One region of the Yersinia sp. 2541 StPb PI genome, then DNA from elsewhere that is predicted to be linked to it. Evidence: predicted binding sites of a transcription regulator. Region 1 holds the regulator's gene; the other holds the start of a gene.

Region 1 (9,849 bases):
GTTCATACCCGCTTTCCGCCAGAGCCAAATGGCTACCTGCATATTGGTCATGCCAAATCTATCTGCCTGAACTTTGGCATCGCACAAGATTATCAGGGTCAGTGTAATTTGCGTTTCGACGACACCAACCCGGTGAAAGAAGACGTCGAGTTCGTCGAGTCGATTAAACACGATGTAGAGTGGCTAGGCTTCACCTGGAGCGGTGATGTGCGTTACTCCTCAGACTATTTCGACCAACTGTACCTGTACGCTGTCGAGCTGATTAATAAGGGCCTGGCGTATGTCGATGAGTTAACCGCTGAGCAGATGCGCGAATATCGCGGCACACTGACTGCGCCGGGGAAAAATAGCCCGTACCGTGATCGCAGTGTGGAAGAGAATCTGGCGCTGTTTGAAAAGATGCGTGCTGGTGGTTTTGCTGAGGGAACTGCGTGTCTGCGTGCCAAAATCGATATGGCGTCACCGTTTATCGTGATGCGTGACCCGGTGCTGTATCGTATTAAGTTTGCCGAACACCATCAGTCTGGTAACAAGTGGTGCATCTACCCGATGTATGACTTTACCCATTGTATTTCTGATGCGATTGAAGGGATCACCCATTCACTCTGTACGCTGGAATTCCAGGATAACCGCCGCTTATATGATTGGGTGCTGGATAATATCTCTATCGAATGTCATCCGCGTCAGTATGAATTCTCTCGCCTGAATCTAGAATACGCCATTATGTCTAAGCGTAAGCTGAATCAATTGGTGACCGAGAAAGTCGTGGAAGGCTGGGATGATCCACGTATGCCAACGATTTCTGGTTTGCGTCGCCGTGGCTACACCGCGGCTTCCATCCGGGAGTTCTGCCGCCGTATTGGGGTGACCAAGCAGGATAACAACGTTGAAATGATGTCACTGGAGTCTTGTATCCGTGATGATCTCAACGAAAATGCCCCACGGGCCATGGCGGTTCTTGACCCAATCAAGGTGATTATTGAAAATCGTGTGGCCGGGGAAGAGTGGCTGACTATGCCAAATCACCCGAATAACCCGGAGATGGGCACGCGTCAGGTTCCTTTCGATAGCGAGCTTTATATCGATCGCGCCGACTTCCGTGAAGAAGCCAATAAACAGTACAAGCGTTTGGTGCTAGGCAAAGAAGTGCGCTTACGTAATGCCTATGTTATCAAAGCTGAACGTGTCGAAAAGGACGCAGAAGGCAATGTGACTACGCTTTATTGCAGTTATGACGCAGAAACCTTAAACAAAGATCCAGCCGATGGCCGCAAAGTTAAAGGCGTTATTCATTGGGTTTCTGTTAAGCATGCATTGCCGGCAGAAATTCGCCTGTATGACCGTCTGTTTAGCGTACCAAACCCTGCGGCGGCGGAAGACTTCTTGTCTACCATCAATCCTGAGTCGTTGATTATCCGTCAGGGTTTTGTTGAACCAGGTTTGGTTGATGCGGTTCCAGAGCGAACCTATCAATTTGAACGTGAAGGTTATTTCTGTGCCGATAGCCGCTATTCACGCCCTGATGCCTTGGTATTTAACCGTACTGTCGGTTTGCGTGATACCTGGGCGGCAAAAGCGACCAGTTAAGTTTTAGTTCTCACTCAGAACAGTAGAATTGGCGTGGCTTAGTCCACGCTTTTTTTATGCCCTGATTTCCTGCAAATTTGATGTTAACAATGGGTATTCACCCAAATCACATGACTGCGTAAGTTCATCCAGATAGCTGTGCGTTGTCTGGTTGCACACTAGGTTTATTAGAAATAAAACTGAAATTGTTTATTGTACTAAACACTAATGACTCCCTTTCTCTTTTCCACTTCTGCGTTTTATCCCCTGGTCAATGTCGACATATTGCTCCTTTTTTTAGCAACAAAGCGGCTGTCTGTAAGTCTTTCTTAAATATTCGCTTTACGAATTAACTGAGGAAAAATCCCTATTTCATGGAGAGAAAACGCAGGCTTTATTGCATCGGCTGAAACCATTCAATATGTCAATGAGAGAAGATTTATAATTAAGAATATGACGTTATGCATTGTTTTTAAAGCTTTTGTGAACTCTGTAATATTTTTTCACAGTTATGTGCTCGTTGTCATACTTTGAATAATTAGCGTTATTTTTAATTGATAATTCGCGTCGCGAAAAATAGTCTGTGTGGCAGCAGCAATCTACAGAGCGGTTGTTTTTCGCAACAGAAGTTTTTTAGCAGTAATGGCTGGTGGTTATTTCTCCCCAGCAAAAATTTTACCCACTAGGGTTTTTTTGAGGCTAAACCTGTGAGCTGTGGTGGACACAGGCAACGCACTTTAAATGTGATGTCAAAGAGGAATTTTTTCATATGGTTACGCACGGTGCTAAACGTAAAACGCTGGCGCTCGCAGTCGCGGGTGCATTGTTAGGAACGGGGTTCATGGTAGCCCCAGAGGCCAAGGCTAAAGGCTTTATTGATGATTCGTCACTGACCGGTGGGATTTATTATTGGCAGCGTCAGCGTGACCGTAAAGATTTAACGCCAGGGAGTGCGGAGTACGGCAAATATGTCGCCAACTTGCACCATTCTACCTTTAACGCCAATCTGGATTTCTCTTCCGGTTATGCGGCTGACATGTTTGGTATTGACTTGGCTGCTTTCGGCGCAGTTGAAATGACCAACAGTGGCCCGGCAGCGCCAAACGAAATTGGTTTCAGTGACGCTAAAACCCGTTGGGATGAGAAATGGACCGGTGATAAGAGTGGCGTCAGTGTTTATAAAGCCGCGGCCAAATTTAAGTTAGGTGATTTCTGGGCGCGGGGTGGTTATATCCAGCCAACGGGTCAGACACTGCTCGCACCACACTGGAGCTTTATGCCAGGGACCTACCGTGGGGCTGAAGGTGGCGCCAAATTCGATTTTGATACTGCCGGTGCCTTGTCCATGTCTTACATGTGGACTGATGAATATAAAGCACCTTGGTATCAGAATATGTACAACTTCCGCCAGGCTGATGGCAAGACCGGAGTAAGTTACCTGCACTCAATCGGTGCTAAATACGATTTCAAAAACAAACTGGTGATGGAAGCGGCATTTGGCCAGGCAAAAGATTACATGGACCAGTATTTCGCCAAGGCTTCTTACGCCTTCCCGGTGGCTGGCAATGATCTTCGTACCTCTTATCAGTTCTACGGCGCAAAAGATAAAGTTGATGGCGGTGCCAGCAATGTAAACGACGTCTATGACGGATTAGCCTGGCTACAAGCGCTGACATTGGGCTACACCACCGGGCCATTTGACTTGCGTCTTGAAGGTACCTGGGCCAAAGCTGACGGTAACCAAGGTTACTTCCTGCAACGTATGACGCCAGGCTATGCGACCTCTAATGGCCGTTTGGATGTTTGGTGGGATTCCCGCTCTGATTTCAACGCCAACGGCGAAAAAGCGCTGTTTGGTGGCGTGATGTATGACCTGAAAAACTGGAATCTTGCGGGTTGGTCAGTGGGAACCTCCTATGCGTATGGCTGGGATGCAAAACCAAGTACTAACCCAATTTATGACCAGAATACGCGTCTGAAAGAATCTGCTTGGAACTTTGATGTTCTCTACACTCTGCAAGAAGGCCGGGCGAAAGGCACGCTCTTCAAACTGCATTACACCATGTATGACAACCACACCAATATTCCAAGCTTTGGCGGCGGTTTTGGCAACGTATTCCAGGATGAAAAAGACGTTAAATTCATCGTGATTGCACCCTTTACCATCTTCTGATGTTGACCACTTTTTGATTGCCATCCCCGGTAACCAACCCGGGGACATAATGGAGCACCCGCCATGAAGAAAATGCTTTTTATTATTACCACAGTATTGGGATTAAGTGCCTGCGCACCACAAACCCCAGTTCAACCGGAAGATAGCAAACTCAAACAAGCCTACAGCGCGTGCATCAATGCCAGCGAAGGTTCGCCAGAAAGATTGATCCCCTGCAAGGCGGTGCTAGATGTGCTGAAACAAGAGAAAGCGCATCAGGCTTTTACTGAGAAAGAGACCGTTCGAGTATTGGATTACCAGCGTTGCATTGATGCTGCACATACCGGTAATGGTCAGGCCTATGACGCGCAATGCGGGAAGCTGTGGCAAGAAATACGCAGTAATAATAACCCAGATAAATAATAGTCCTGATAAAAGTGACCAGGATAACGGCAATTGAGCTAACAATAACGCTGCCAGCAGCAATACTGTCAATAGCCGTTTTGGCAGCAGTTATTAATTACGGATGAGGTTAGTGATGAATAAATTCAAATTAAATGCTTTAGCGGCGATAACCGCAACCTTTGGCTTGATGGGATATGCCAATGCTGATACCCGTAATCAACAACTTGTTGATCAACTCAGCACATTGAAAGTTAATTATAAATTGTTGGATAACCGTGCTGCTGAAAATGGCGTTGATTGCGCCAAACTGGGTGCCGACTGGGCATCATGTAATAAAGTCATGATTACTCTGACCAACACCGGGGATGAGATAGTCGGCCAAGACTGGGCTATTTATTTCCATAGTATCCGCCAGATTCTGACCGTCGATAATAGCCAGTTTAAAATTACGCATCTGACGGGCGATTTGCATAAAATTGAACCTACCGCCAAATTCACCGGATTCCCCGCCAATCAAGCGGTTGAAATCCCTATTACTGGCGAATACTGGCAGTTGTTTGCCACTGACTTTATGCCGCGCTGGTATGCCACTGCTGGCGATGCTAAACCCAAAGTACTAAAAAATACCGATACCGAAGATATCAATGAGTATCTGACACAGTTTACTGGCGATCAGTGGAAACGCACCAAAGATGACAATAATGTGCTGATGACGCCGGAATCACGCTTTGTTAAAAACGAAGCGGTAAAAACGTTATCTGTGGCTAACTTGCGTGGGCAAATAATCCCTACGCCTATGGAGATTAAGCTCTATAAACAGGATGTGGATCTGAGTCACGGGGTTGCGCTGGATCTGAGTGTATTGCCTAAAGCTGCCGCAGAGGCAGCTCAGCAGCGCTTCGAATTACTGGGTCTGAAGGCCAATTCAGCCGGTTTCCCGATAAAAACTGTGATTCAACCTGCCGCGTTTAAAGGTGACTTAGCGGTTTCCGGTGCTTACGAGCTGAAAATTGGCGAGAAAGGGGCACAGGTTATTGGTTTTGATCCGAGCGGCGTGTTCTATGGCCTGCAATCCATTCTATCGTTGGTTCCGACTGACGGCACTAAGACTATTGCCACTCTTGAGGCGAAAGATGCGCCACGTTTTGAATACCGGGGTGTGTTCCTCGATGTTGGCCGTAATTTTAAAACCAAAGATGCAGTGCTGCGCTTACTTGATCAGATGTCAGCTTATAAGCTGAACAAATTCCACTTCCATCTAAGTGATGATGAAGGCTGGCGTATTGAAATCCCAGGCTTGCCCGAATTGACCGATGTTGGTAGCAAACGTTGTCACGATTTGACGGAGAATACCTGCTTGCTGCCGCAATTGGGTTCTGGCCCAGACAGCAATAATATGGGTAGCGGCCATTTCACTCGTGATGATTATATTGAGATTCTGAAATATGCCAAAGCACGCCAGATTGATGTGATCCCTGAAATCGATGTGCCAGCACACGCCCGTGCAGCCGTAGTGTCGATGGAAGCCCGTTATAACAATCTAATGAAACAGGGCAAAGAAAAAGAAGCTAACGAATTCCGTCTGCTTGACCCGACTGATGATTCCAATACCACGTCAGTTCAGTTCTATGAGCGTAAAAGCTATCTCAACCCATGCCTCGACTCTTCTAAGCGGTTTGTCGATAAAGTGATTGGCGAAATGGCGCAGATGCATAAAGAAGCCGGTATGCCACTGACTACCTGGCACTTTGGTGGCGATGAAGCGAAAAATATCCGTTTGGGTGCGGGTTATCAGGACAAAAACGGGCCGATTGAAGCGGGTAAAGGCATTATTGATAAGAGTGTTGAAGATAAACCTTGGGCCAAATCACAAGTTTGTCAGGATATGGTCAAACAAGGCAAGGTGCAGGATGTTGAACATCTTTCCAGCTATTTTGCCATTGAAGTCAGTAAGTTGGTTAATGCTCACGGCATCGAGAAGATGCAGGCTTGGCAGGATGGGTTGAAAGACGCCAAAGACGCCAAAGCGTTTGCCACTAAACGCGTTGGTGTCAACTTCTGGGATACCCTCTATTGGGGTGGTGCTGACTCAATCAATGATTGGGCCAATAAAGGTTATGAAGTGGTCGCGTCAAATCCAGATTATGTCTACTTCGATATGCCATATGAAGTTAATCCGAATGAACGCGGTTACTACTGGGCAACCCGCTTTAATGACGAAGCGAAAGTATTCAGCTTCGCACCAGATAACATGCCGCAGAATGCCGAGACCTCAGTGGACCGCGATGGTAATCACTTTAGCGCGAAAAGCGATAAACCTTGGCCGGGTGTACATGGCATCTCGGGTCAGTCATGGAATGAAACCGTCCGCACTGATGAGCAGATGGAATACATGATCTTCCCGCGGATGTTGCCATTGGCCGAGCGTGCCTGGCATCGCGCTTCGTGGGAGCAAGATTACAAAGCGGGCCGCGAATATCAAGGTGGCCAGACGCATAGCGTCGATACCAAGGCGTTGGACATCGATTGGCAACGTTTTGCCAACATCATGGGCCAACGTGAACTGGCAAAACTGGATAAAGCCGGTGTGTCATATCGCCTGCCTGTCCCCGGTGCTCGGGTTGTGGCGGGGCAGTTGGAAGCCAATATCTCACTGCCGGGCCTGATTATCGAGTATTCAACTGATGGCGGTAAGCAGTGGCAGAAGTATGATGCGAAGGCAAAACCTACCGTGAGTGGCGAGGTGATGATCCGCTCCACCAGCCCAGACGGTAAGCGTAGTAGCCGTGCTGAGTCGGTTAAAGTCTGAAAATTGGTAATATCGAGCTGTGTCTAATGTTATCTCCTGTTTGCTTTATTTTTTGGCCAAACAAATTTAAGTGAAGTTGAGTTGATGGTTTTTCCCCCGGCAGGTCCGGGGTTTTTTTTGCTGTAAAATTGATGCAGCTCGCTAAAGGGGGGAGAGTCAATAAATGGGGGCGATAAACAGTGAATTTGTCACTCAGGAAAGAACAATAACGGGATAGATACCCAATGTTATTGGTGTTGCAGATAGCTAGCAGGCGAACGAACCCAGAACATCGCTAACACTCTAGTGGCTTTCAGTACCAAGGGGATAAATATCAAGGACATAAATAAGAACGACCACCTGACTCCCAACCGAGAGATACTCAGGTATAGAACGGGAAAGGTGGCCATCTTGCTGATAGCTTATGTTAACCAAACAGTAGAACCTATCAATCTGGATTAAACATAAGCCGTAGTGTATTCAGTGCTTAAAATCTTTATAAGATAATGCTTTCAAAGCACATTATCTTTTATCGTGTGCCGACTCGTTTTCACGGCAATCACCGGTCTCACAATGGCCGTACAGATACAGACTGTGATTGGTCAGCTTGATACCATGCTGTTTAGAAATTTCACGTTGAAGCGATTCAATGGATTCATTGCTAAACTCAATCACTTTGCCGCAATCCAGGCAAATCAAGTGATCATGATGATGCTGCTGCGTCAGCTCAAAGACTGATTTACCGCCTTCGAAATTGTGGCGGGTAACAATACCGGCATCATCAAACTGGTTCAGTACGCGGTAAACCGTGGCTAAACCAATCTCTTCACCAATATCGATCAGCTTTTTATAAAGATCTTCCGCGCTGACGTGGTGGCACGCCGGATCTTGCAACACTTCCAGAATTTTAAGCCGGGGCAGTGTTACTTTAAGGCCTGCGTTTTTTAAGGCTTTGTTGTTGTCAGTCATGCGGATTCAGTCCTGTTACTATCGTTTCAAATTAAGGCTGTTCAGCCTATGACATCCGTGGCGCAATAATTACAATTACGTCTCATTATAGAACTGCTAGCCCCAAATGAAAACCGTGGTTGTTAACAAAGATATAATTGCACACTTTGTAAGATTAATCATGCAGTGTATTGATGAATGGGGATAACACATCATTTAAGTGTACAGTGACGAGGGATAAAGTTACAAATTTGTAGCAGTTTATTTTCATTTTGCGCGCAGGAAGATGTGGATATGTGGGCCGCTTAACAAAGCACAATCGGATAGCCGGACGCGCTGTTCACCATGGATGGGAGCTAAAGAGAGAGAAAACAACGTTATGACAAAAAGCACAGCTCAAAAGGATAAAAGGCAACGGAAACGCCCGGCAGTGTTGAACACGACCATAGCGTTTCCGACAGGCTTGATTAACCCACTATCTCAGACAGGCTCAGTTCTTCAGTAATCTGTTTTACCCATGCCTCAACCCGCTCATTGGTAAGTTCTGGCTGACGGTCTTCATCAATTGCCAGACCAATAAAGTGGTCGTCATCCGCCAGACCTTTGGACGCTTCAAAATGGTAGCCCGCGGTTGGCCAATGGCCCACGATTGCGGCACCACGTGGCTCAATGATGTCGCGCACGGTACCCATCGCATCACAGAAATATTCTGCGTAGTCTTCCTGGTCACCACAACCAAACAGCGCCACCAACTTGCCATTGAAATCGATCTCTTCCAGTGTTGGGAAGAAATCATCCCAATCACACTGCGCTTCGCCGTAATACCAGGTTGGGATCCCAATCAGCAAAATATCGAAGCCTTCTAAATCTTCTTTACTGCTTTTGGCAATGTCGTGAACCTCAGCAACATCTTTGCCCAGTTGCTTTTGGATCATCTTGGCAATGTTTTCAGTATTGCCAGTATCGCTGCCAAAGAAAATGCCTACAGTTGCCATATAGCTAAATACCTTTTAAATTCAAATAGTTATGCAAATTACTGAGCGTTCTGCCCAATATTATAACACATGTATAGGGCGACATAATGCCAGAGAACCCCATCAGGCTTTTATCAAGTTTATGCGATATTAAATTTTTGTGAGTCGCTCAACCTTATAACTCCATTGCCGATAACCGTTGTGTAACTGAATAGTTGCAATTTGCGGTGCCAGGGGGAAACCCGTCAGATGAAGGTCTGCCGGCAAAGGAGTTGTCGTTAGCTGTATGAACGTCCTTTATTGCTTTTCGGTCATCAAATAACACCAGAGTCTCTAACGATAACTATCCGATATATAAGGGGAACGAACATGCAGTTTTTAAAAAATATTACTATCAGGGCGGCATTGCTTTGGGTACTTGGCGCATTTTGTCTGCTCTGGGGCGGTGTATCGGCCTATACCTTGTTATCACTCAACCAACTGACACAATCCTCCAACGCGAATACTGTGTTGGTTGAAAATATGAATTTGGTTAATCAGGGGACGGATCAATATTTCCGTATGGTGACACGTCTGTCTCGTTCAGTAGATTACCGCCAGAGCGGTAATATCGTGGATGCTGACAAAGAATTGAAATCATCCCATGTTGCATTGGAAAACCTGAAACAAAAGTTGGCAGAATTTAAAACTATTGACCATGCACAGTTAGACTCCGCTTTGGTTAGCGGCGTGATTGATGGATGGAGTGGGTTAATTGAACAAGGGGTTACGCCGCTGTATCAAGCTGCAATGGACAATAACAGCGCCGCTTATCAGGATTTAGCGAAAAAAACGGTACCTGCATTGAGTCGCCAGTATGGTTCAGTGGCTGAAAAGTTTAATCAGGCGGCATCAAAAGCTATCGGGGTGGCTAAAGATCAATTCTCTCATTTGACCAAAGTGAGCAGCATTACCCTTATCTCAGCGCTGATCGCCGGTCTGGTGATTTTACTGGCAACAGATCGCTATCTGGTTGC
Region 2 (9,849 bases), 1.2 Mb from region 1:
GACGTGAACGCAATCCGTTCTGACGTTCAAGCAGCTAAAGACGATGCAGCACGTGCTAACCAACGTCTGGACAACCAAGCTCACGCTTACAAGAAGTAATATTACTTCCTGAAAATGAAAAATGGCGCACATTGTGCGCCATTTTTTTTACCCCGCTAAAATGAATCCCTGACGTTACCTTCCTTGATATCGACCTTCCTTTGCTACTGACTCGCCATGCCATCCTGCGGTTACTGCTACACGCTTTGCCACGACGGATAAGTTGCCATGGCAAAGGTGCATCTAAAACTTAATTAGCGGCGGAGTAGACCGGACCTGGCTGAACCAGCTTAGGTGCGGCTTCATCAGCCGGTTGCTGCTCTTCTGTCTGCGGTTGTGCCTGTTGCTCGCCCTGAGGCGCTACAGCGGCCGGAGCCTCTACAGGGGCAGTCTCACCTACCGTTACGATGACGGGCATGCCAGCGCGGCGTACAATCGCATCCTGGACCACTTGAGCATCAGTCTGGCTGTCACTCATAAACTTCAGTAGGCTGCTGCTAATCGCAATTGGCATCGTTTGTGGGTCATCACTGTCTACACGGGACAACGGCTGATGAACTTCCACATAACGTTTACCATCAGGTTCTACGGAATATTTAACCGGTTCGTTGACTATCTGTACGCGAGTACCTTTAGGTACTGAGCTGAACAGTGCCTTGATATCATCAGGACGTAAACGGATACACCCGGAGCTGACACGCATACCGATACCAAAGTTGGCATTAGTACCGTGGATCAAGTACTCACCGCCGCCGGCTGACAGACGCATAGCAAACAGGCCCATTGGGTTTTCCGGCCCTGCTGGAACAACTGATGGCAAGGTAACGCCTTGTGCCAGGTAGTGCTTACGGATGTTCGCAGTCGGTGTCCAAGTCGGATTCGGGATCTTCTGGCTAACAGACGTCGTCATCGTCGGAGTATTACGCCCTAACTGGCCGATACCGATAGGATATACGATGACCTTGTTCTGGCCTTTAGGGTAGTAATAAAGACGCAGCTCAGCCAGGTTGATGACGATACCTTCACGTGGGGTATCAGGCAGCAACATCTGGGTCGGGATAGTTAATACTGAACCCGGTAACGGCAAATACGGGTCAGCACCTGGGTTGGCTTCGAGCATCCCCAGCAAACCGATTTTATAATCGGCAGCAATAGCCTCAAGCGGACGGCCATCGTTTGGAACGGTATAGGTAGTATTTTCACCAATCAGACGGCTATTGGCTGGCGGCAGAGGATACTCGGTCGCATTGGCAGCGGTGATACTTCCCGCCATACAAGTTGCGAATAACATACCAATCAAAGTTAATGCACGTTTCATGCTTAGTTCCTACATCACTTCTTCAAATTCGGTTTACACGGCTATACCCGATAGATTTCAAGTTGCAGGAAGGCGGCAAACAAATGAATCCCGCTGAGCTTACGCAAGTAAGTGATTCGGGGGGATGAGAGCAGCCAACACACCAGCAGTTTGAAAGATGACGGGTATATCTACGTTAATTCTAGCAGCCAATTATAAGGCCAACATATAGTAACAGCCATTATTATAAAGGCAATTTATATCTCTAGAAATCAAGGTGTTACAAAGTAATTTATTATGCTTTATCCAGCAAGAAAGCCGATTTAACCTGCTGAAATTCCACCATTTTAAGACTGTGACCCATGACGCAAAAATGGTCAACCGCCGAGGAATAAAGCACAAAATGTTGGCATGAATTAGTGAGTTTTTAAACTTGCCGCTTTAATACGAATAGCACGGATCATCGCTTCCAGACCTTGCGAACGCGATGGTGTCAGGTGCTGACTCAGGGCTAAGTCGGCAAAAAATGGCCGAACATCCAATTCGATTATCTGTTGTGGCGTTAAACCTTGATAAAGGATAAACACCACCGCGACCAACCCTTTAACGATAGCCGCATCACTGTCACCGGCAAAAACCACCTGGCCCTCATCAGAGGTTGTCATGGCAATCCACACTTGGCTTTGGCAACCGGAAATAAGATTCTCCGGCTGGCGCTGCTGTTCCGTTAACGCTGCCAACTGCCCACCCAACTCGATCACATACAGATACTTTTCTTCCCAATTCAAACAACGGGAAAAGTTACGAATCAATTTATCTTTATCTGGCAAAACAGCCATAGCGTGCTTCCTGATACCCTTTGTACTTGATGCCGCAGGAGATTAAGGCCCCACTGCCCCGCCAAATTACACGAACGCGTAAGCTCATTGGCATTAATGAGCTTCATCCTGCGGCATCAATAATGTGGTAGTAGTTGATTTTAGGTACGGCGCTTATTAATAGCACTCAACCTAGCAATTTTTCAATGCGCTGTAGCCCTGCCACCAAGCGATCTACTTCCTCACGGGTATTATAAAGTGCTAATGAGGCACGACACATACTCGGAACCTGGTAGAACGCCATCAGAGGCATGGCACAATGATGACCAGTACGAATCGCGATACCGTATTGGTCAAGGAAACTGCCAACATCATACGCGTGGTGCACCCCTAAATTAAACGCGATAACCCCGGCACGGGCTTGCGGGCCATAAAGTGTCAGGCTGTTTACCTGACCCAGTTGCTCCAAGGCATACTGCATCAGCGACTGCTCATAGTGCTGGATCTGCGCAAGTCCAACATCAGTAACATAACTGATTGCCGCACCCAGCCCCATAATGCCTGCGGTATTGGGTGAACCAGCCTCGAAACGCCATGGCGCATCAGCAAAAGTGGTACCTTGCGTCAGGCTAACGGTTTTGATCATCGAACCGCCCCCTTCCCATGGCGGCATGTGTTGTAGCAGTTCACTCTTGCCGTATAAAATACCAATGCCTGACGGCCCATAAAGTTTATGGCCGGAGAAGACATAAAAATCACAATCCAATGCCTGCACATCTATCGATTGATGCATGATAGCCTGCGCACCATCCACCAGCACCACCAGACCAGCAGCTTTAGCCTGAGCAACAATCTGCTGTATGGGATTCACGGTCCCCAATACATTGGAAACCTGAGTAATCGCCAACAACCGGGTGGTATCATCAATCAAGCCCGCCAATGCCGCCAACTCAAGTTCCCCGGTCGCCGTCAGCGGCCAGATACGAATTTCAACACCCAAGTCAGTTGCTAACATCTGCCACGGCACAATATTGGCGTGATGCTCCATCTCAGTGATGATGATGCTGTCACCGGCGCTCAGGAAATGACGGCCATAACTGTTAGCCACCAGGTTGATGGCCTCGGTAGTCCCTTTAACGAAAACAATCTCTTCAGCCGAGGCGGCATTAATAAAACCCGCAACCTGGCTGCGCACCGCTTCCATCTGTTGGGTCGCTTCGCTACTTAGGGTATGGATACCACGATGGACTGCGGCATAACCCTCACGATAAAAGTTAAGCTCCCTGTCGATGACCACTTGTGGCTTCTGTGCGCTGGCGGCGCTGTCCAGATAGGCCAGCGGCTGGCCGTTAACCTGACGGCTCAGCAGTGGAAAGTCAGCTCTGACCTGTTCGATAGGGAAACTCATAGCGATTCTCCGGCTAAGCGCTCAGCAATCCGCGCCAGCACCACTTTGCGAATGGCATCGCTGTGAATGGCTTCCGTCAATTCGGCTGCAAAGGCAAAAATAATCATCTGTTGCGCATCAGCCTGATTAATCCCGCGCGATTGCAGATAAAAAAGCTGTTCCGCATCAATGCGCCCAACCGTCGCACCATGACTGCATTTCACATCATCAGCATAAATCTCTAACTGTGGCTTGGTATCAACTTCAGCCAATTTACTCAACAGTAAATTATTGTTGGTCATCTGGCCGTCAGTTTTTAATGCATGTTGAGCCACTTTAATCATGCCGTTAAAGATAGCTTTACCCCGTTCACGCACAATGGTTTTGTGTAACTGGCGGCTTTCACAATAACCTTTGTTGTGCTCCAGATAGCTGCGGGTATCGCAGATTTCGCGCCCTATCGGGAGCAGCAAGCTATTAATGGATAACGTAGCACCTTCGCCGTTCAGCTGGGCGCTGGTATTATGACGGGTCAACCCGGCACCCAGCAGGAAACTATAACTACGCGCCCGCGCATCACGACTTAATACCAGATCATTATGGGCAAAGTGATAGCTGTGAGGGGTTTCAAATGCCAACTTACAATGGCGTAGTTCAGCATTATCACCTACCTCAATGGTAAGCCGTGCGCCGGTAAAGTGAGGCTGCTCACTCAGACTGACGAAATGTTCAATCACTTCAGCCTGTGCATTAGCTTCAATCACCAGATGGTGTCGGTAGTGACTGGTATTCACAACGTCAGAATCATTGCCTGAGCTGATATGTAGCAGATAGAGCGGCTTCTCACTGTGTTTCCCCACCGGCAATCGGATATGCAGACTTTCCTGCGCCAGACTTTCCGCCAGATGCAAAAACACCTCAGACTGGATCGCCGGAGGAAACTGCGTATTTCCACTCAGGTTGGTCAGTTGATAAGGGCCACACTCAATATCACTGAGTTCAGGTGCATATCGGCCATCAATAAAGACTAAACGATGAGCATCTTGCACCAACGACAGTTCATCGCGTTGGCTAGCCGTCACCTGCGCAGGGCTGGCGAAACTGAAATTATTGACCAGCAAACGTTCCAGTGGCGTGTATTTCCAGTCTTCATGTTTAAAGCTCGGGAAACCCAACTGTAACACCTGTTGCCAGTGCGCACTGGCCTGTGTTGAATGGCCATGCTGGCGCAGATTAAACAGTTGACCGAATTGTTTCAGTGCATCACTGCGCTGTTTTTGTTGCAGATGCTGCTGTTCCAGCATTTTACTGTTGGTCGGTAAGCCAGCCATAGCCTTGCTCCTCCAACTGTTTTACCAATGTGAAATCACCTGACTTAATGATCCGCCCCTGATACAGCACATGCACAAAGTCGGGTTTTACATAATCAAGGATACGCTGATAGTGAGTCACAATAATAAATGCACGGTTTTCGTTACGTAGCGAGTTAACCCCGTTAGCGACAATTTTCAGCGCATCAATATCCAGCCCAGAGTCGGTTTCATCCAGAATACATAACGAGGGTTCCAGTGCCGCCATTTGCAGAATATCGTTACGTTTCTTTTCGCCGCCGGAGAAGCCCACATTAACCGAACGGGTCAGCAAGTCAGCCGGCATTTTCAGTAACTCAATTTTTTCTTCAATGAAATCAGCGAAATCAAAACGGTCCAATGGCTCTTGCTGGCGATATTTACGCACCGCATTGACGGCAGTTTGCAAGAAGAAATGGTTACTGACACCCGGAATTTCCACTGGGTACTGAAAAGCCAAAAATACGCCTTCACCCGCGCGATCCTCTGGGTCCAACTCCAGCAGGTCTTTCCCTTTAAAGGTTATATGCCCCTCGGTCACCTCATACTCTTCACGCCCCGCCAACGCGGCAGATAATGTACTTTTCCCTGAGCCGTTTGGCCCCATGATGGCGTGCACTTCACCGGGTTTGATCTCCAGATCCAAACCTTTGAGGATTTCATTACCTTCAACACTGACTTTTAAATTCTTAATGCTTAACATAGGGTTCCTTGGTGCGCCAGAGCGCAAAACTCTGCGAATGCGTGTTTCAACTCACACTTAACCGACACTGTGTTCCAGACTGATGGCTAACAGTTTCTGTGCTTCGACGGCAAACTCCAGCGGCAGTTCGGAGAACACATCTTTACAGAATCCGTTAACAATCATTGAGATGGCATCATCTTCACTGATACCACGCTGCAAGCAATAAAACAGTTGGTCATCGCCAATTTTTGATGTTGTCGCTTCGTGTTCCAATTGGGCTGAGTTATTGCGCACTTCCACATACGGGAAGGTATGCGCACCGGAGTCCGGCCCAATCAACATCGAATCACATTGCGTGAAGTTACGTGCGTTATCCGCACCGGGCAGGATTTTCACCAAACCACGGTAGGTGTTCTGGCTATGCCCAGCAGAGATCCCTTTGGCAATAATTGTTGATTTGGTGTTTTTGCCAATATGAATCATCTTGGTACCGGTATCAGCTTGCTGGTGGCCATTCGTTAGTGCCACCGAGAAGAACTCACCGATTGAGTTATCACCCTGTAAAATAACGCTTGGATATTTCCAAGTAATAGCGGAGCCAGTCTCAGATTGAGTCCATGACATTTTTGAACCCGCACCTTCACACAACGCACGTTTGGTCACGAAGTTAAGAATACCGCCAGTGCTATCAGCACCGGCGAACCAGTTCTGCACCGTTGAATATTTCACTTCAGCATTTTTGTGCAAAATGACTTCAACGACCGCAGCGTGTAGCTGGTAGCTGTCTCGCACTGGCGCTGAGCACCCTTCGATATAGCTGACATAACTGTCTTCGTCAGCAATCAGAATGGTGCGTTCAAACTGCCCTGTTTTAGCCGCATTAATACGGAAATAGGTGGATAACTCCATCGGACAGCGCACACCTTTTGGCACATAAACAAAAGTGCCATCAGAAGCCACCGCCGCATTTAGCGCGGCAAAAAAGTTATCTTTAGCCGGTACCACCGACCCCAGATATTTACGTACCAAATCCGGGTATTCCTGAATAGCTTCGCTAAATGAGCAGAAAATAATCCCTTGTTCGGCTAATTTCCCACGGTAGGTGGTCGCAACCGAAACTGAGTCAAAAATAGCGTCTACTGCTACTTCGGCCCCTTCGCGCACCGGAACCCCTAGCTGAGCAAAGGCAGATTCAACCTCTGCGGTGAGGTACTCATTCATCGCCTGTTCAGACAGATCACGTGGTGCCGCACTGTCCGCAGACGATTGCTGCACTGCACCGGGTTGCGAATCACAACTGTCATCACAACTGCCACAGGATGGCGCGGAGTAATAACTGTAGTCCTGATAATCCAGACTTTTATAATTGGCTTTCAGCCAGTGAGGCTCTTCCATTTCGAGCCAACTGCGATAAGCACCAAGACGAAACTCCAGCATCCATTCAGGCTCATTACGTTTCGCTGAAATGGCGCGAATGACATCTTCACTAAGGCCTTTCGCTAACTGATCAGTCGCAAGCTGGGTAAAAAAGCCTTCTTTGTAACGACCATCGCTGACCCAAGCCTGCACATCATCTGGAACCTCTACATTGCTTCGTGTCATTTCGTTTACATCGCTCAAACGCCAAAACTCTCGCCACACCCGCAGGAATGCTGAGCTTTAGGATTATTAAATTTAAAAATCTGGTTTAGCCCTTCGCGGACATAATCCACCTCGGTGCCATCGATAAACGGCATCGCTTTTAACGGTACGTAGAGTTTGGCACTGCCCTGTTCGAAAACCAGAGCGTCGCTGGCGGGCTCTTTAGCCATATCCATTACATAAGCAAACCCCGCACAACCGGATTGTTTCACGCCAAGCTGCAATCCTTTAATTTGCGGATCTTGCTGCATGAGTCGTGTAATTTGTGCGGCAGCGCTCTCTGTTATCGTCACGCCCTGCCAGACATTCTCGTCGAGTGAAAATGTCCCGACTGATTCCTGTTGCATATGCCCTACCTTATATTTCGCAATCACCCATTAGGTTGATCTTTTCAGGTTAACAATTTGCTGGCTGATTATTGGAGAATCAACACAGATTATTTACAATGGTAGTGATAATAATTATCACTTCAACCGTTTGTTTTGCAGGGATATTAAGAAAAGTGCCGTTTGAACCTCGAATGAGGCGGCAACGAGTAAGCATGCTGCGATGGCCGAAGAGGTCTGGAGGAAAAAGTGCACTTTTATCACCCTGAAATAAATGAATAAATTCCTCGGTGACGCTCGAATCCCTTACTATATCAAGGGCTAATCGCAGTCAGCCGCTGAGTATTTAAAACATTCATAAAAAATACCTATTTCTATTTTAACTTTAGCTGAAAACCCTCACAGGGGAAACCTATCATAGAGATTCGCCGCATTTATCGGCTAAATGAAACTGTCTGAAGGGAGCTGCAGCAAGTGCCATGAGCTGCTGACGTCACTCAGGGCCATTGGTGGCCCTGAGTCAGGTAATCACGTGTAATTTGGTGTGGGAATGACCTTATCGGGACAACACGGCGACGGTTAAACGCGAGGTACAACACAGATGGTCTTCTTCATCAAACACCTCAATCTGCCACACCTGATGGCTGCGGCCGATATGAATGGCCCGACAGCAACCCCGAACTTTCCCGGAACGTACTGCTTTCAGGTGGTTAGCATTAATCTCCAACCCCACGACTTGCTGGCCTTCGGTGGTACACAGATATCCGGCCATCGAACCGAGCGACTCCGCCAGCACCACCGACGCACCACCATGAAGTAAACCGAAAGGTTGAGTCGTCCGCTGGTCTACTGGCATCGTGGCTTCTATTTCGTTATCAGAGAGGCGGGTAAACTCAATGCCCAAATGCCCAACCATACAGCCCTGGCATTGCTGGTTTAACTGTTCCAGCGTTGCGGTGCGTTTCCACAGCATCTTTTCCCCTTGGTTGTTGAAATTACAGCAGCAATAGCTGTTCTGATTACTCAGCCCATCCTTGGGCTTTGCCTCTGCGAGGCGGCGGCAAGTAGCACGAAGTAAATAGCATAGTCAGCTCGTAGGTTAAACCAGCTCAAGCAAAGCTTGTAACGGATGTCTCAGTCCATTGCCTTCAATACGTTTAACCTGACTCCGGCAAGAGTAACCTGTGGCTAAACAACGTTTACCCGGTAACTTTTGTAACGCCTGTTGCCAGGATAACGCGTAAATACCCAACGAGTTATCGATGTTCCTCGCTTCATGACCATAAGTTCCGGCCATGCCACAACACCCGACACTGACGTTTTCCAGTTTGGCACCATAACGGGAGAATATTGCTGCCCAGTGCTGGCTGCTGGCAGGTAGTGCCGTGGTTTCGGTGCAATGCCCAAACAGGTACCAGGATTCGCCACTCATCTGCTGCTCTGGCAGGTCAGCCAGAGCCATCTGTAGCCACTCGTGCACCAATTGCACCGTAAAGTCACCGCGCGCATCACCAAGAATCTCTTTATATTCATCGCGATAACAAAGAACCAGCGCCGGATCAACCCCAACCATTGGCATCCCCAGTAACGAAATGCGATTAAGAAAATCTGCCGTCTTACGGGCCGTTTTAGCAAAACGTTGCAGGAAACCTTTAATGTGCTGCGCTTTACCGTTGGGTGAGAATGGCAACAGCACGGGATTGAAGCCCAGTTTTTCGACCAAGTGAACAAAATCCGCCACCACCTGAGCGTCGTAGTAACTGGTGAAGGGATCCTGCACGATCAGCACATGCTGGTGGCGTTCTGACTCAGACAGTTTCTCCAACTGCTCAAGGGTCATAGTACTGGCATAATGGCCGGATAATGATTGCTTCAACGTTGGGCTAGAAAGCATCGGTAAGTCCACCATACCAATACTTTTCCGGCTTAGCTCCCTGACCCACGGCTGTTTGAGGAAAAAGTTAAACACTTTTGGGGTTTTGGCCATTAACGGCGCATAACTCTCTACTCCAGCCACCACATAGTCACGCAGTGGACGGTGATAACGGGTGTGATACAACTGTAGGAAGCGGGAACGGAAGCCCGGTACATCAATTTTTATCGGGCACTGCGTCGAGCAAGCTTTGCATGCCAGACAACCTGACATCGCCTCTTTGACTTCATGAGAGAAATCATAATCCCCCTGACTGGCAGCCCAGGTATTACGGGTTTTCTCAATCAAACCACGCAGGCTGGGGCGTTTGGTCGCCAGCCCTTTCTCTAGTGCAATGGGGTCAACCCCTTGCTCAGATAGCAGCCGTAACCATT

The links. The regulator Fur, encoded in region 1, represses iron uptake genes when iron is present. The targets are predictions, from matches to a motif close to ATAATAATGAGAACNACTATCAA.
Region 2: a site for Fur is predicted at 7,662-7,684, ahead of sufA (Fe-S cluster assembly scaffold SufA). Genes of this name have one in related genera too.

What each region holds. Positions count from the first base shown of each region.
Region 1 covers NZ_JAZGQB010000001.1:3,291,928-3,301,776, reverse strand. The annotation lists gene glnS (glutamine--tRNA ligase) at 1-1,587, shown strand, start outside; gene chiP (chitoporin ChiP) at 2,336-3,739, shown strand; gene chiQ (ChiQ/YbfN family lipoprotein) at 3,803-4,141, shown strand; gene V1953_RS14895 (beta-N-acetylhexosaminidase) at 4,257-6,932, shown strand; gene fur (ferric iron uptake transcriptional regulator) at 7,434-7,880, opposite strand; gene fldA (flavodoxin FldA) at 8,327-8,854, opposite strand; gene V1953_RS14880 (methyl-accepting chemotaxis protein) at 9,203-9,849, shown strand, end outside.
Region 2 covers NZ_JAZGQB010000001.1:2,111,453-2,121,301, reverse strand. The annotation lists gene V1953_RS09410 (major outer membrane lipoprotein) at 1-99, shown strand, start outside; gene V1953_RS09405 (L,D-transpeptidase family protein) at 290-1,357, opposite strand; gene sufE (cysteine desulfuration protein SufE) at 1,753-2,175, opposite strand; gene sufS (cysteine desulfurase SufS) at 2,342-3,562, opposite strand; gene sufD (Fe-S cluster assembly protein SufD) at 3,559-4,872, opposite strand; gene sufC (Fe-S cluster assembly ATPase SufC) at 4,847-5,593, opposite strand; gene sufB (Fe-S cluster assembly protein SufB) at 5,651-7,177, opposite strand; gene sufA (Fe-S cluster assembly scaffold SufA) at 7,192-7,563, opposite strand; gene V1953_RS09370 (hotdog fold thioesterase) at 8,099-8,515, opposite strand; gene ydiJ (D-2-hydroxyglutarate dehydrogenase YdiJ) at 8,642-9,849, opposite strand, start outside.